Regions from separate parts of the Streptomyces sp. NPDC051822 genome, predicted to be linked through region 2. Evidence: predicted binding sites of a transcription regulator. Region 2 holds the regulator's gene; the other holds the start of a gene.
What was found. The regulator HspR, encoded in region 2, represses chaperone genes until heat shock. The targets are predictions, from matches to a motif close to TTGAGNNNNNNNNNCTCAA.
Positions count from the first base shown of each region.

Region 1: the regulator HspR is predicted to act here: its motif matches at 1,103-1,121, upstream of lon (endopeptidase La).

Region 1 is NZ_JBITBZ010000002.1:578,767-586,951, reverse strand. It holds gene lon (endopeptidase La) at 1-1,080, opposite strand, end outside; gene ACIA8N_RS08495 (GNAT family N-acetyltransferase) at 1,211-1,852, shown strand; gene ACIA8N_RS08490 (hypothetical protein) at 1,917-2,492, shown strand; gene ACIA8N_RS08485 (RNA polymerase sigma factor) at 2,526-3,209, shown strand; gene ACIA8N_RS08480 (zf-HC2 domain-containing protein) at 3,386-4,297, shown strand; gene ACIA8N_RS08475 (ABC transporter ATP-binding protein) at 4,294-5,109, shown strand; gene ACIA8N_RS08470 (hypothetical protein) at 5,106-5,924, shown strand; gene ACIA8N_RS08465 (hypothetical protein) at 5,848-6,435, shown strand; gene ACIA8N_RS08460 (hypothetical protein) at 6,432-7,031, shown strand; gene ACIA8N_RS08455 (spermidine synthase) at 7,118-7,789, shown strand; gene ACIA8N_RS08450 (response regulator transcription factor) at 7,872-8,185, shown strand, end outside.
Region 2 is NZ_JBITBZ010000013.1:24,248-32,432, reverse strand. It holds gene ACIA8N_RS31115 (pyridoxamine 5'-phosphate oxidase family protein) at 28-432, shown strand; gene ACIA8N_RS31110 (hypothetical protein) at 559-876, opposite strand; gene ACIA8N_RS31105 (hypothetical protein) at 885-1,127, opposite strand; gene ACIA8N_RS31100 (helix-turn-helix transcriptional regulator) at 1,264-2,250, shown strand; gene ACIA8N_RS31095 (hypothetical protein) at 2,261-2,734, shown strand; gene ACIA8N_RS31090 (heat shock protein transcriptional repressor HspR) at 2,804-3,247, opposite strand; gene dnaJ (molecular chaperone DnaJ) at 3,251-4,435, opposite strand; gene grpE (nucleotide exchange factor GrpE) at 4,466-5,137, opposite strand; gene dnaK (molecular chaperone DnaK) at 5,134-6,975, opposite strand; gene ACIA8N_RS31070 (sugar transferase) at 7,178-7,657, shown strand; gene ACIA8N_RS31065 ((Fe-S)-binding protein) at 7,765-8,185, shown strand, end outside.

The DNA of each region.
Region 1 (8,185 bases), on a different contig from region 2:
GCCGCGACGGCCGCCGACGACGCCGAGGCCCCGCTCGGAGCGGCGCTTGCGCACGGCCAGGTACTCGGTGATCCGTTCCTTCACGTCGTCCAGGCCCGCGTGCTCGGCGTCGAGGACGGCGCGGGCGCCGCGGATGTCGTACCGGTCCTCCGTGCGCTCGTTCCAGGGCAGTTCGAGGACGGTGTCGAGCCAGGTGCGGATCCAGGAGCCCTCGGGGGACTGGTCGCTGGACCGCTCCAGCTTCTCGACCTCCTTGAGGGCGGCCTCCCTGACCTTCTCGGGCAGGTCGGCGGCCTCCACGCGGGCGCGGTAGTCGTCGGACTCGTCCCCCTCCGCCTCGCCGTTGAGGTCGCGGAGTTCCTTGCGGACGGCTTCGAGCTGTCGGCGCAGCAGGAACTCGCGCTGCTGCTTGTCGACGCCCTCCTGGACGTCCTTGGCGATGGTCTCGGCGACGTCCTGCTCGGCGAGGTGCTCGCGGAGCTGGGCCGTGGCGAGCTTGAGGCGGGCGACCGGGTCGGCGGTCTCCAGGAGCGCGACCTTCTGCTCGACGGTGAGGAAGGGCGAGTAGCCGGCGTTGTCGGCGAGGGCGCCGACGCCGTCGATCTGCTGGACGCGGTCGACGACCTGCCAGGCGCCGCGCTTCTTGAGCCAGCTGGTGGCGAGTGCCTTGTACTCCTTGACCAGGTCGGTGACCTGGCCGGGCAGCGGGTCGGGCAGGGTCTCCTCGACGGTGCCGCCCTCGACCCACAGGGCCGCGCCGGGCCCGGTCGTGCCGGCGCCGATGCGCACCCGGCCGAGGGCACGGATGAGCGCGCCGGGGTCGCCGTCGGAGAGGCGGCCGACCTGCTCGACGGTGCCGAGGGCGCCGGTGGCGGCGTAGGTCCCGTCGACGCGGGGCACGAGCAGCACCCTGGGCTTGCCGGTGCCGGAGCGGGCGGCGGCCTGGGCGGCTTCGACGGCGGCGCGTACGTCGTTGTCGGAGAGGTCCAGGGGCACCACCATTCCGGGCAGCACGACCTCGTCGTCGAGCGGCAGTACGGGCAGTGTGAGCAGCACGGACGGCTTGGACTCAGAAGCCATGATCTCCCCTTCGGCAGTCAAGTTGAGCTATGTGGACTCAATGCACCTGAGCCGATGAATGTTCCCGGACGCGCGTTCGCTCTGAGCGATCACTCTCCCACCAGGAGCATTCAGGACCTGTAATACCTCTATGGATATCGCATCTATTACATCGGCGTGGGTGGCGGGCTGGACGGTGTCCCGGGGCACCCCGGCCGCCGTCCCCGAGCCCTGGGGCTACCGGATCGACGTGGGCCTCACCCGGCACGTCGTGCGGCACGTCCTGCCCGCCCCCGACGCGGCCTCCGTCGGCGCGCTCTGCACCCGGCTCACCGCCCCGTACAGCTGGCTCAAGATCATGGCGGGCCCCGAGGAGGCGGCCTCGTGGATCACCGAGGGATGGACGGTCCCCGACGACCCGGGCTTCATGATGGTCAAGCCGCTCGACCCCGGCGCCCGGCCCGCGCCGCCGGAGGGGTACGCACGGACCACCGAGGTCAGGGACGGCGTCATACGGGTCCGCGTCCTCGCCCCCGACGGCACCCTCGCCGCGCGCGGCCAGATCGCCCCGACGGGCTCCACCGCCGTCGCCGACCAGATCGAGACCGACCCCGCGCACCGGCGGCGCGGCCTCGGCGCCAACGTCATGCGCACCCTGGAGGCCGCCGCCGCCCAGGCGGGCGCCGAGACCGGGGTGCTCTCCGCGACCACGGACGGCCTCGCGCTCTACGACTCGCTGGACTGGCGCTACCGGGGGCCGCTCACGGGCATCGTCCGGGCGGAGGAGATCTGACCGCCCGGACGCGGACTCCTCCCTTCCGGCTGCGGGGGCGCGGCCGCCCGTGCATGCTCGGTCCATGACACGAGCCGGACGAGCCGTACGAGCCCTTCCCGCTGTACGGGCGAGGCGGCGCGGCGCCCTGCTCCTCGCGGCGGCCCTGACCCTCGGCGGCGCTCTCGGCGCGAGCGGCTGCGGTGCCGGGACCCCGCCCGCACCAGGCGGACCCGCGTCGAGCGCCGCCACGCCGCCCGCGCCGACCACCGCGGCCGGGACGGTGGCGCCTCCCGAAGGGACGGAGGAGCCGCAGGGGCAGGAGGTCCTCGTCGAGGTGGTCGTCAACGGCGGCCTCGCCGGGGTCCGCAACCAGCTGGTCGTCCACTACGACGGCACCTGGACGAGCCGCTCCGGCACGAAGCCGCCCCGCACCGGCCGCATGACCCCCGCCGAGGCCGCGGAACTGCGGGCCGCGCTCGAAGACCCCGCCTACGCGCGCGTGCCGGACCGGCCGACCGGCGGCCCGATCCCGGACGGCTTCCAGTACTTCGTCACCTACCGCCACCGCCTCGTCGTCGCGGACGACGGCGAACGCCCGCCGGCCCTCCGCCGCGTCTTCGACGCGCTCCCCGGGGGCGGGCCGCCCACCGGCCCGTGAACCGTTCGGGGCCCGCCCTGCGATAGAGAGGGCGTGAGACTGTCGCGCCCCACAGGGGGAGGCCCCTCGGGGGGCGAGGAAGACGATGCCGGCGCCGCCGACGACGCGGCGCTGCTGCGCGCGGTCGCGCGGGGGGACACCGAGGCACTCGCCGTCCTCTACGACCGGCACGCCGGCTGGCTGCACGCGCGCCTGGCCCGCCGCTGCCCCGACGAGGAGACCGTGAGGGAGGTCCTCCAGGACACCTTCGTCACCGTCTGGCGCTCGGCCGGCGGCCACCGCGGCCGGGGCGAGGCCGGCGGCTGGCTGTGGGTGATCGCCGCCCGGCGCCTGGTGGACGCCCAGCGGGCCCGCGCCCGCGCCGAACGGGCCGCCGCGCACGCCGCCGCACACGTCACCGCGCAGGCCGGTGCACACGCCTCCGCGCACCCCGCCCACCCCGCGCCGCCGGCCGTCGCGCCCTCCGCGGAGGACCGGGTCCTCGCGGGCCTGGAGTACGCGGAGGTCGGCGCCGCCCTCGACCGGATCTCGCCCGAACTCGCCGAGGTCCTCCGGGCCACCGTCGTCGACGGCCTGACGACGCGTGAGACGGCCCGGCTCCTCGGCATACCCGAGGGCACCGTCAAGACCCGCGCCCTGCGCGCCCGCCGCGAGCTGCGCGCCGCCCTCGCCGCCGGGCACCCCGGGGGCCCGCACGCCCTGGGAGGCACCGCATGACGACACCGCGCCCCGAAGCCCACCCGTCGCCCGCACCCGCACCCGCACCCGCACCCGGACGCGACCCCGAATCCGCACCCCGACCCGGCTCCGGCCCCGCACCCCGACCCGGACGCGGCCCCGTACCCCGTCCCGGCCCCGGCTCCCCCCGACCGCCCTGGCACGTCACCGACGCCATGGCGCTGCGGTACGCGGAGGGCAGCGCCCCCGAGACGGACGCCTGGTCCCTGGAGAAGCACGTCGAGTCCTGTACGGCCTGCGCGGCCCGTGTGTCGGCCGCCGTCCGCGCGAGCGCCGCCGGTCCCGTACTCGCGGCCGTCCGCGCCGAGCTCCTGACCTCGCTGGGCCACCGGCCCGCCCCCGCGCCCGCCCCTGTGCCTGTCTCGCCCGTCTCCGCGCCCGCCCCTGTGCCTGTCTCGCCCGTCTCCGTGCCCGCGTCCGTGCCCGTCTCCGCCGGAAGCCCCCTCGGAAGGTGGGCACGGCTCTGGTGGGCCGTCGGGCCCGCCCTCCGGGGGTCCTGGGCGGTGGCCGTGGTCCTCGTCGTCGGCGGTGCCTTCGGTCTCGCCCACGGCGCCGGGTTCCAGGGCGCGGGCAGCCTGCTCCTCGCGATCTCCCCGATCCTTCCGCTCGCCGGTGTCGCCGTCTCGTACGGACGGCACGCCGACCCCCTGTACGAGATCACCGCCGCCACGCCCTCGGGCGGACTGCGGCTGCTGCTCACCCGTACCGCCGCCGTGCTCGCCGGCTGCGTACCGCTGCTGACGGCGGGCGCCGCCCTGCTGCCGCGGGTGGCCGGGTTCCCGGGGGCCGCCGCGTGGCTGCTTCCGGGTCTGGCGCTGACCCTGGCCGCCCTCGCGCTGGGCTCGTTCGTCGGCTGCCGGGCGGCGGCCGCGACGCTCGGCGGCGGATGGCTGCTCGCCGTGACGGGCCCGCTCCTCGCGGGACCCGAGGCGGGCGCGGGGGCGGGGGCGCTCGCCCCGTACTTCTCCGGCTCCGCCGCGCAAGGGGGCTGGGCCGCCGCCGCGCTGGCCTGTGCGGCGCTCCTCGTCCTGCGGCGCCGTTCCTTCGACCACCTGGAGCCCCGATGAACCCCTCGCCCGCCGTCGCGGTGACCGGACTGACCGTCCGCCACCGCCGTACCGTCGCCCTCGACGGGCTCGACCTGACCCTGGGGCCCGGCGTGCACGGGCTGCTCGGCCCGAACGGAGCCGGGAAGACCTCCCTCATCCGGGTCCTCGCGACCGTCGCCGCGCCCTCCTCCGGCCGGGTGGAGCTGCTCGGCGAGGATGTCGCGAGCCATCGCGACCGCACCGGCGTGCGGCGCAGGCTCGGCTATCTGCCCCAGGAGTTCGGCTACTACCCGTCCTTCACGGTGCGCGAGTTCGTCGCGTACGTGGCCTGGCTCAAGGAGCTGCCCGCCGACCGGGCCCCGGCGGCGGTGGAGCGCGCGGTGCGGCGGGTCGGGCTGGGCGACCGGATCGACGCGAGGATGAAGACGCTGTCCGGCGGCATGGTCCGGCGTGCCGGGATCGCCCAGGCCATCGTGAACGAGCCCGACCTCCTGCTGCTCGACGAGCCGACCGCCGGCCTCGACCCGGAACAGCGGGTCGACTTCCGTGAGCTGCTGCGCGAGTTGGGCGGGGAGACGACGGTGGTGGTCTCCACGCACCTGGTGGAGGACGTGGCCGCCGCCTGCACCGATGTCGCCCTCATCGAGGCGGGGCGGCTCGCCTTCCAGGGCACCACGGTCGAGCTGACCGCGCTCGGAGGGGAGTCCGGCGCGCCGGACGACTCCGCGAGCCAAGCCGTCGAACGCGGCTACACGGCGGCCCTGCACGCCCACCGGGCGTCCGGCGTCCACCGGGCGTCCGGCACCCACCCGAAGGAGGCGCTCCGGTGACCACCACCCTCGTCCCCCCGCCCCGTACCGACGGAGCCACGCCCGCACGGGCCCCCTCCCCGCTCCGCACCGAGCTGCGGCGCGGCCTCGGCCCCTGGACCGGGGCCGCCGTCGCCGTCACCGTCCTCGTCACGATGTACGGCAAGGCTCCCGACTGGCAGGGCCGCTGGGCCGACGCCACGAACATGCTGCACGTCGTCGCCGGGCTGCTCGCCGGGCCGCTCGCGCTCGCGGCGGGCGGCTGGCAGGGCGGCCGGGACCGGCGGCGCGGGACGACGGACCTCTGGGAGTCCGTGCCCCGCTCCCCCTTGCGGCGCCTGTTCGTCGCCGTCGCGCCGTCCGCGCTCTGGCCGGCCGCCGGGCTGCTCCTCGCCGACGCCGTCTGTCTCCTCGTGACCTGGCCGTACGTCTCCGCGGGCCGCCCCTACCTGGAACTCGTCGCCGCCGACGCGGTCGCCGTCGCCGCCCTCGGGGCGCTCGGCCATGTCGTCGGGCGGGTCGTGCGCTGGCGGCTGACCGCCCCGCTCGTGGGGATCGTCGGGGTACGTCGGCCTGGCCTTGAGCGCCTACCAGGAGGGCCCGGTGCGCTGGCTCGGTCCGGCCGGCGAGCACCAGTTCTTCTGGGACCGGCCGGTGTGGTGGTTCGGTCCCGTGTCGATGGTATGGACGGCGGGGATCGCGCTCGCCGTGCTCCTCGCGTACGGGCTGCGCGGGAACCGGCTGCTCCCGCTCGCCCTCGTGCCGCCGGCCGTGGCCGTCGCCGCGGCGGGCCTGATCCTGCGGCTGCCGGGGGACGAGGGGCCGTGGCGCCATGACCCCGCCCTGGCCCGGTGGGTGTGCGACGACGGCGCCCCGCAGGTGTGTCTGACGGCCGTGGACGAGAGCCTGCTGCCGGACGTGTCGGCGGCCCTCGCCCCGCTGAACGCCCGCCTCAAGGGGCTGCCCGGCGCCCCGGTGCGCTGGGTGGGCGGCCCGGGCGGTCCCGCCCGCCCCGGTGACGTCGCCCTTCCCGACACCGAGGGGGAGGCGGTGCGCGGCCGGCTCGTGCGCGCCGATCTGTATCTGAACTCGGCCGTGAACTGGCTGTTTTCGGACACCTGCCAACCCGGCGACGGCACCGGCCCGAACGCCGAGCGGGCGAGCGTCATCCACCTCGCCGTCAGCGAGTGGCTGGCGCCCACCCCCGACGGCTACGGCCCCGATCCCACCGCCGCCCGGCCGTACATCGACCGGCTCACCGCCAAGTCCCCCGCCGAGCAGCGCGATTACCTCGCCCGCTATCTGGCCGCGGACAGCTGCGACCCTGACGAGGTGCCGGTCCCGTGAGGCTCTATCTGCGCTCCCGCGCGCTGTCCGGCACGCTCGCCGCCCTCGCCGGCGCGGCCGCGGCCGCCTTCTCGGCGGCCTGGTGGCTGGTCTCCCTGCCCGGCTTCGACCACACGGCCCGCCTCCCGGTCGTCGTCTTCGGCCCGCTGTTCGCCGCGGCGGCGGTCGGGGCGAGCCTGCACGCCCCGAGCGACGAGCTGGACCGTACGGCGGTCCGCGCGTGGTGGCCCCGTCGGCTCGCCCATGTCCTCGCCGCGACCGGGCTCGCCGTCGCCCTGCTCGCCCTCGCTCTGCCGGGGCACGCGGAGGCGTACGGGGCGCCCGCCGCCGTACGGAACACGCTCGGGCTCGTGGGGCTGACGGCGGGCGCCGCCGCCGTCGTCGGTGCCCGGCTGAGCTGGCTCCCGCCGGTCTTCCTCGTCGGCGTGGTCTACCTCGCGGCCCCCTCGGAGCCGGGCGGTGCGGCGCAGTGGTGGGCGTGGGTGATGCAGCCGGGCCCGCAGGGCGGCGCGTGGACGGTGGCGGTTGCCGTCTTCGTGGCGGGTACGTGTGCGTACGGGTGGCGGGGCGCCCGGTACATGACCGGGGAATCCTGAGGATATCCAGGATTCGTGACCCCGTGGCTTCGTAACGTGTCGGTGGACGACCACGACATGACGAGAAACGGACGGAGTGACGAACGATGTCGGAAACCGTGACCCTCGACCGCCGGGAAGGGCCGTACGGAGAAGTGGTGCTGCGCCGCCGCGACGAGCACTACGAGATCATCGCCAACGGCACCTTCCTGATGGACACCTCCGACGGGCGCTCCGAGCGGCTGCTGATCGACGCGGCCCTGGCCGCCCTGCCCGAGCAGTCGCGGGCCGGCGCCTCAGTCCTGGTCGGCGGCCTGGGGGTGGGCTTCTCGCTCGCGCATGCCGCCGCCGAGCCCCGCTGGGGGCGGATCGCCGTCGCCGAGCGTGAGGAGGCGATCATCGACTGGCACCGGCAGGGGCCGCTCGCCGCGATCTCCGGGAGGGCGCTCGGCGATCCGAGGACGGTGATCCTGCACACGGACCTCGTGGAGTACCTCCGTACCTCGTCGGACACCTACGACGCCCTCTGTCTGGACATCGACAACGGCCCGGACTGGACGGTCACCGACGACAACGAATCCCTGTACTCCACCGAGGGGTTGGCCACCTGCGCGGCCCGCCTGAACCCGGGCGGAGTGCTCGCCGTGTGGTCCGCCCAGCCGTCCGGCGATTTCGAAGAGTCGTTGCGGAATGCCGGATTCAACGGGGTACGGACGGAAGAGATCCCCGTTGCCCGGGGCGTCCCCGACGTGGTGCACCTCGCCGTCCGTCCCGGATAGCCGCAGGACAGCTCCTGGATAGCCGGGACGCCGCCGGTACCTCTAGGCTGCTGAGCCGACATCGGCGACGCGAGGCGGGGCAATGGAGCAGACACACACCACTCACCACGGTGCGGCGGCCACTCCGGGGGCTCAGCGACGTGTCCTGGTGGTCGAGGACGACGCGACGATCGTGGAGGCGATCTCGGCGCGGCTGCGCGCCGAGGGCTTCCTCGTGCAGACCGCGACCGACGGCCCGGCCGCCGTGGACGCGGCCGAGGCCTGGCAGCCGGACCTGATGGTCCTGGACGTGATGCTGCCCGGCTTCGACGGCCTGGAGGTGTGCCGCCGGGTCCAGGCCCAGCGCCCCGTCCCGGTCCTCATGCTGACCGCCCGCGACGACGAGACCGACATGCT
Region 2 (8,185 bases):
GGACCCCGCCCCGGGTAGTTTCCGGGCATGGCCACAGACCCGAGGAACCCCTCCGACTCGTACCTCAGCTTCTGGCGCGAGTACCACATGTGCACCCTGACCACCCCGCGTCCGGACGGCACGCCGCACGTCGTCGCGGTCGGCGTCACGTACGACCCCGAGCAGGGGTACGCGCGCGTGATCACCAACAAGCACAGCCGGAAGGTCGCCAACGTCCTGGCGGCGGGCGCGGACGGCGCGCGGGTCGCGGTCTGCCAGGTCGACAAGGGGCGCTGGGCCACCCTGGAGGGCATCGCCCGCATCCGTACGGAGGAGGAGGTCGTCGCGGACGCCGTCGGGCGCTACGCGGACCGCTACGGGCGTACGCCGGCCCCGAACCCGGACCGGGTCGTCATCGAGATCGCCCTCACCCGGGCGATGGGCCGCGCCTGAGGCGCGTCCGGACACACACACGGAACGCGCACGGGAACGCACAGCGGCACCATCGCGTTTCAGGTCCGCGATGGCGCCGCTGTGTGGGGGAAGTGCCTGAGCGATCTACAACGACGGGGGAATCGCTCAGGCACTGCGGGGGGTGGCGGTGATGGTCTCGGGTTCGATCAGCTGGTGGTCCCGCTGGTCGAGGTTGACGAAGATCATGCCGTACCGGATGGCACAGCGGATGGGCTGTGGGGCGCCCCGGGGACGTCGGAGGCAGCGGTAGGCGCGGACGTCCTCGTCCTGCTCGCGTGCCACGACGATCGGCTCCCCGAAGAGGGATACCTTCAGCGAGTCGCCACGATGGGGGATGGCCGTGGCGAGATCGACGAAGTGCCAGCCGGAGCGATAGGCCGAGGCCATCTCCCGGCGGAACCTGGGGTCATCGGGTACGTTCATGCGCCCCTCTAGCTCCAGCCGGGATCCTGCGCGGGGGCCACGCTCCAGCCGGGATCCTCCGCGGGGGCCGTGCTCCAGCCCGGGTCGGCGAGCTGCGCGGCGGGGGCCACGCTCCAGCCCGGGTCGAGCGGAGCGGCCTGCACCTCGGCCGGCGCGGTGTGCCAACCGGGGTCCTGGGTCACGCCCACGGCCCCCACCGCTGCGGCCGCGACAAGAGCGAGTCCGGCCACCGCGCGTATGAGCTTCTTCATCATCACCGAACAACCTCACTTGAAGGCAACGTCTCTTTACCAACCCCCGCGACTAAGACGATGGCTTACTCTCTGCACCTGCACCACCAAACCCAGGCATCATGTTCCTGAGATGCAGGAGCCTGGGGGTGTACATATGCGGAAAGAAGCGGACGAGACAGGTCACCCTCATTCGCATGCCGAACTCTGCAAAGCGGGGTCCGAGCTGTACGCCTCCGCCCTGCGGACCGGACGAATAGCCCGGTCAGAGACGGTCGAGGCTCCCTGCCTCCTCGATCTGTCGCTGCTGCACCCCGACCCGGACGACGCCCGGTGGCTCCGTCCGGTTCCCCCGTCGGCGGCCCTGGCCCAGCTCCTCCAGCCGATCGAGCGGGAGATACTCGACCGCCGCCGGCGCACCGTCGCCCTCTCCGACGCGTTCGAGCCGTTCATGGCCATCGGCGCCCACGACTCCCCCACCACCCACGCCATCACCGTCCTCGAGGGCATCGACCGCATCAACTCGACCCTCGACCGGGTCGTCGCCAACTGCCGCAGCGAACTGCTCACCGTGCAGCCCGGCGGCGGACGCCCCGCGCAGGCCCTGACGGAGGCCCTCGACCGCGTCTCGCCGCTCCTCGGCCGCGGCATCAGCATGCGCACGCTCTACCAGCACACGGCCCGCCACACCGAACTGACCCTGACCTACCTGGAGCACGTCGGCCCCGAGGTCCAGGTCCGAACCCTCGAAGAGATCATCGACCGGCTGATCATCGTCGACCGCGAGGTCGCCTTCATCCCGGCCCGCAGCGACCGCCAGGTCGCCCTGGAACTGCGCCACCCGGGCCTGGTCGCCTATCTCGGCGGCGTCTTCGACCAGTTCTGGCAGCTCGCGGTGCCGATCCGCGAGGAGATCCCGTACGACATCAAGACCGACGGCATAGGCGGCGTCCAGCGGACCATCGCCCGGCTCCTCGTCGAGGGCCACGTCGACGAGGCCATCGCCCGCCGCCTCGGCATGAACGTCCGCACCTGCCGCGCCCACATCGCCAAGCTCGCCGCCGCCCTCGGCAGCGGCAGCCGGGCGCAGCTCGGCTACCTCATCGCCCAGTCGGGCATCCTTCAACAAGCCGACGAGGACTGACCTGACCACCGTGTACATCCAGATCGATCTCGACGGACCCGCGGGAACCCTCCGGGTCTCCGGCCACGGCCTGCCCACCGTGGAGCTCGTACGGGCCCCCGGGACCGCCCCCGACGCCCACACCCCCATCGGCACCCGCAAGGCCGCCCTGCTGGCCCTCAGCGCCGACGGGGAGCCCGCCACGATCCGGCCCGCGCGCGGACGGCTGCTGCGCTCCTCATACCGCGTGGACGCGCGGGTCGCCGGCGTCCGCTACCGGCTCATGCCCTGCTCCCACGTCGACAGCCGGCTCAGCCGCGACGGGCGGGTGCTCGGCACCCTGGAATCCGCCGGCGACGGCCGCGTGGACGCCGACTGGGCCCCCGGCGCGGACCTCACCCCGCTCGACCACGCCCTCGGCACCGCGCTCGCCGCCGCGTTCGGGACGGGGGCCGCGCCCTGGTGGGAGACGGTCGGCGACATCGTGGCCGAACTGATCCCGTAGCCGGGGCCGGACACGCGTGAGGCCCCCTCCACAGCCGTGGAGGGGGCCTGACGCGTGCTGCCCGCTTGCCTACTCGCCGCGCTTCGGGCGCCACACCACGAGGGCGCTCGCCTGCTGCACGTCCTGGTACGGCACGAGATCGCGCCGGTACGAGGCGTGCACCTGGGCCTCGCGCTGCCGCATCGCCGCCGCCGCGCCGTCGACCGCGGCCGACAGCTCGGCGATCCGGCTCTGCAGCGCCGCGACCTGGTTCTCCAGCTCGATGATGCGCTTGATCCCCGCCAGGTTGATGCCCTCGTCCTGCGACAGCTGCTGCACCTGACGGAGCAGCTCGATGTCACGGGCCGAGTAGCGCCTGCCCCGGCCCGCCGTACGGTCCGGGGAGACCAGACCGAGGCGGTCGTACTGCCGAAGGGTCTGCGGGTGCAGACCCGAGAGCTGGGCCGCCACCGAGATGACGTACACCGGCGACTCGTCGGTCAGTTCGTACGGATTGCGTCGGCGCCCGTCCACGGGTCACGCTCCCTTCGCGGCCTGGAACAGCTCCGCCCGGGGGTCCTCGGAGGCCGTCGCCTCGCGGTAGGTCTCCAGGGCGTCACGTGCCTTGTCGTCCAGCTCCTTCGGCACCGCGACCTCGACCGTCACGAGGAGGTCGCCGCGAGTGCCGTCCTTGCGGACCGCGCCCTTGCCCCGGGCGCGCATGGTCCGGCCGTTCGGGGTGCCCGCGGGCAGCTTGAGGGTGACCGCGGGGCCGCCGAGGGTCGGCACCTTGATCTCGCCGCCGAGCGCCGCCTCCGTGAAGGAGACCGGCACCGTCACGGTGAGGTTGTCGTCCTTGCGGCCGAAGACCGGGTGGTCGTCGACGTGCACGACGACGTACAGGTCGCCGTTCTGCCCGCCGCGCTCGCCCGGCGCTCCCTTGCCGCGCAGCCGGATCTTCTGGTTGTCGCTGACGCCTGCCGGGATGCGGACCTGCATGGTGCGGGAGGACTTGGCCCGGCCGCTGCCCTTGCAGACCTCGCAGGGGTTCTCGGCGATGAGGCCGCGGCCCTTGCAGTCCACGCACGGGTCGGTGAGCGAGAAGCCGCCGCCGCTGCCGCGCGAGACCTGCCCGGTGCCGACGCAGGTCGGGCACACGCGGGGCGTGCCGTTCTTGTCGCCGGTGCCCGAACAGGCCGTGCAGGGCTGCTGGCTGGACATCCGCAGCGGTACGGTCGCGCCCTCGATGGCCTCGGTGAAGCTGAGCGTCACCTCGGACTCGATGTCCTGGCCGCGGCGCGGCTGGGTGCGTGCGCCGCCGGCCGCCCCGCGGTTGAACAGGCCGCCGAAGACGTCCCCGATGCCGCCGCCGCCGAAGCCGCCGGCTCCACCGGGGCCGCCCTGGGCGCCGCCGAAGAGGTCGCCCAGGTCGAAGTTGAACGAGCCGCCGCCCGCCCCGCCGGGACCGGCCCTGAAGCCGCCGTTCCCGAAGAGGGCGCGAGCGTCGTCGTACTCCTTGCGCTTCTTGGGGTCCCCGAGGATGTCGTTGGCCTCGGAGATGTCCTTGAAGCGCGCCTCGGCACCGGCGTCGCCCTTGTTGGCGTCCGGGTGGTTCTCGCGGGCGAGTTTCCGGTACGCCTTCTTGATCTCGGCCTCGGTGGCGTCCTTGGGGACGCCGAGAACCTTGTAGTAGTCCTTCTCGACGAAGTCCTTCGTGCTCATCGACGTCCCTCCTTCCGGACGATCACTGCGTCACCCCTCTTCGGGGGCACCGCTCTCCTCGTCGGCCGACTTCTCTTCCTTGGCGCCGGACGCGGCACCGGGCGTGGCGCCCGGCTGCGGCTCGGCCACCGCGACCCGGGCGGGCCTGATGGTCCGCTCGCCGATCCGATACCCCGGCTGCAGGATCGCCACGCAGGTCGTCTCGGTGACGTCCGGCGCGTACGAGTGCATCAGGGCCTCGTGGATCGTCGGGTCGAAGGGCTCGCCCTCCTTGCCGAACTGCTGGAGCCCCATCTTGGCGACGACGGTCTCCAGCGATTCGGCCACCGACTTGAACCCGCCCACGAGCTCACCGTGCTCGCGGGCCCGGCCGACGTCGTCGAGCACGGGGAGGAGCTCGGACAGGAGGGTCGCGACGGCGATCTCCTTGACCGTGACCCGGTCCCGCTCCACGCGGCGGCGGTAGTTCTGGTATTCGGCCTGGAGCCGCTGGAGGTCCGCGGTGCGCTCGTCGAGCGCGGAACGGACCTGGTCCAGCTGGGCGGTGAGGCCCGCGGTACCGGCCGACTTCTGGCTGCTTGCGTCCCCGGCCGGGGCCGTCGCGTCCTCCTGGGAGGACTCGGCGGCCTCGGCGGCGTCGTCAGGGGTGGCGCCGGAGGGGACGTCGGGCTTCTCCTCGAAGCCCGGGGTCTCCTCGGTCACGCCTGACCACCCTTCTTGGGCTCGTCGTCGATGATCTCGGCGTCGACGACGTCGTCGTCCTGGGCCTGGCCCTGACCGGCGTCGCCGCCGGCGGCCTGGGCGCCCTGGGCGTCGGCGTACAGCGCCTGGCCGAGCTTCTGGGAGACGGCCGCGACCTTCTCGGTGGCCGTACGGATCTCGGCGGTGTCCTCGCCCTTGAGCTTCTCCTTCAGCTCGACGAGCGCGGCCTCGACCTCGGCCTTGACGTCACCGGGGACCTTGTCCTCGTTGTCCTTGAGGAACTTCTCCGTCTGGTAGACGAGCTGCTCGCCCTGGTTGCGGGACTCGGCGGCCTCGCGGCGGCGGTGGTCCTCGTCCGCGTACTGCTCGGCCTCCTGGCGCATCCGGTCGACCTCGTCCTTCGGCAGCGAGGAGCCGCCGGTGACGGTCATCTTCTGCTCCTTGCCCGTGCCCAGGTCCTTCGCGGTCACGTGCATGATGCCGTTCGCGTCGATGTCGAACGCGACCTCGATCTGCGGGACGCCACGCGGGGCCGGCGGGAGGCCGGTCAGCTCGAACATGCCGAGCTTCTTGTTGTACGCCGCGATCTCGCGCTCGCCCTGGTAGACCTGGATCTGCACGGACGGCTGGTTGTCCTCGGCCGTCGTGAAGATCTCGGACCGCTTGGTCGGGATCGTGGTGTTGCGCTCGATGAGCTTGGTCATGATCCCTCCCTTGGTCTCGATGCCGAGGGACAGCGGGGTCACGTCGAGGAGCAGGACGTCCTTGACCTCACCCTTGAGGACACCGGCCTGGAGCGCGGCGCCGATGGCGACGACCTCGTCCGGGTTGACGCCCTTGTTGGCGTCCTGACCGCCGGTCAGCTCCTTGACGAGCTCGGCGACGGCCGGCATACGGGTCGAACCACCGACGAGAACGACGTGGTCGATCTCGGAGAGGTTGATGCCCGCGTCCTTGATGACGTTGTGGAACGGCACCTTGCAGCGGTCGAGCAGGTCCGAGGTCAGCTGCTGGAACTGGGCGCGCGTGAGCTTCTCGTCCAGGTGCAGCGGGCCCTCGGCGGAAGCCGTGATGTAGGGCAGGTTGATCGACGTCTCGGTCGAGGACGACAGCTCGATCTTCGCCTTCTCCGCGGCCTCGCGGAGACGCTGGAGAGCCATCTTGTCCTTGGCCAGGTCGACGCCGTGGCCGTTCTGGAACTGCGTCACCAGGTAGTCGACGACGCGCTGGTCCCAGTCGTCACCACCGAGGTGGTTGTCACCGTTGGTGGCCTTCACCTCGACGACGCCGTCGCCGATCTCCAGGAGGGACACGTCGAAGGTGCCGCCACCGAGGTCGAAGACGAGGATCGTCTGGTCGTCCTTGTCGAGGCCGTACGCGAGGGCGGCCGCGGTCGGCTCGTTGACGATGCGCAGGACGTTGAGGCCCGCGATCTCACCGGCCTCCTTGGTGGCCTGGCGCTCGGAGTCGTTGAAGTACGCCGGGACGGTGATGACCGCGTCGACGACCTTCTCGCCCAGGTACGCCTCGGCGTCGCGCTTCAGCTTCTGCAGGATGAAGGCGCTCATCTGCTGCGGGTTGAAGTTCTTGCCGTCGATCTCGATCTTCCAGTCGGTGCCCATGTGGCGCTTGACCGACCGGATGGTCCTGTCGACGTTGGTGACGGCCTGGCGCTTGGCCACCTCGCCGACGAGCACCTCGCCGTTCTTCGCGAAGGCGACGACGGACGGCGTGGTCCTGGCGCCCTCGGCGTTGGTGATGACGGTGGGCTCGCCGCCTTCCAGAACGCTGACGACGGAGTTAGTCGTGCCCAGGTCGATGCCGACCGCACGTGCCATTTCGATTCCTCCAACTGACGTACTTGAGTGGAACTGACTCAAGGATGCACGAAGGGTCGGCGTGCGTCAACAGACCTGAGTGGAGGCGGCTCAACTCTTCGCCCGCTCATGCGCTCAACGGGCGCGTCGCTCCCCCACTCGTCCAGGTTCGCATGAAAGAGTCCGGACATATCACAGGATTCCCGCCGGAGGGTGTGGGCGCATGACGGCGAAGCGCGCGTTCGACATGGTGGTCGGGGTCGTCCTGCTCCTCACACTCTCGCCGCTGATCGCCGGCGCCGCCCTGTCCGTCACCCTCAGCGGCAGCGGCGCGGTGCTGCGCCGCCGCAGGGTCGCGGGGCTGAACGGGCGGCCCTTCGCGATGCTGACCTTCCGCACGAGGAGCCCGCTGGCCGCGCTGCCGCTGCTGCTGCACGTCGTCGCCGGCCAGATGTCGCTGGTCGGGCCGTGCCCGCTGACCCCGGCCCACCGCGAGTGCGCGGGCGACGGGCGCCGCCGGCTCTCCGTACGCCCCGGGCTCACCGGCCTCTGGCAGATCAGCGGACGCTCCGACCTGCCGTGGGAGGAACGCGAGCTGCTCGACCTCCACTATGTGGACCACCACTGGCTCGGCATGGATCTGGCGGTCCTGGCGCGTACGCTTCCAGCAGTACGCAGGCGTCGCGCGGCAAGGTTTGCCTGAGCGACACATATCACCGCGAGCGCCGCTACAGCGCGGGGCCGCGACCGGGTAATCTCAGCAGGAACTCAATAAGTTACCGCTTAGTAGGCCCGCCCGAGGAGCCCTTCATGCAACTCGCCGCGATCATCGTGTCGATCGCCATCACGGTGGTGGCCGTCGCGCTGTTCGGCCGCGCCACCGCGCAGATCTACCGCTTCGTGCGGCTGGGTCAGCCGGTGCCCGCCGGCACGCGCACCGGTGACCCCAAGCAGCGCACCATCACGCTGGTCAAGGAATTCCTCGGCCACACACGGATGAACCGCTGGGGCATCGTCGGCTTCGCGCACTGGTTCGTCGCGGTGGGCTTCTTCTCGCTGCTCCTGACGATCGTCAACGCCTTCGGCCAGCTCTTCCAGGCCGACTGGCTGATCCCGATCATCGGCGACTGGCTGCCGTACGAGATCTTCACCGAGTTCCTCGGTCTGATGACCGTCCTCGGCATCGTGACCCTCATCGTGATCCGCCAGCTCAACAGGCCGTCCGGAGCGG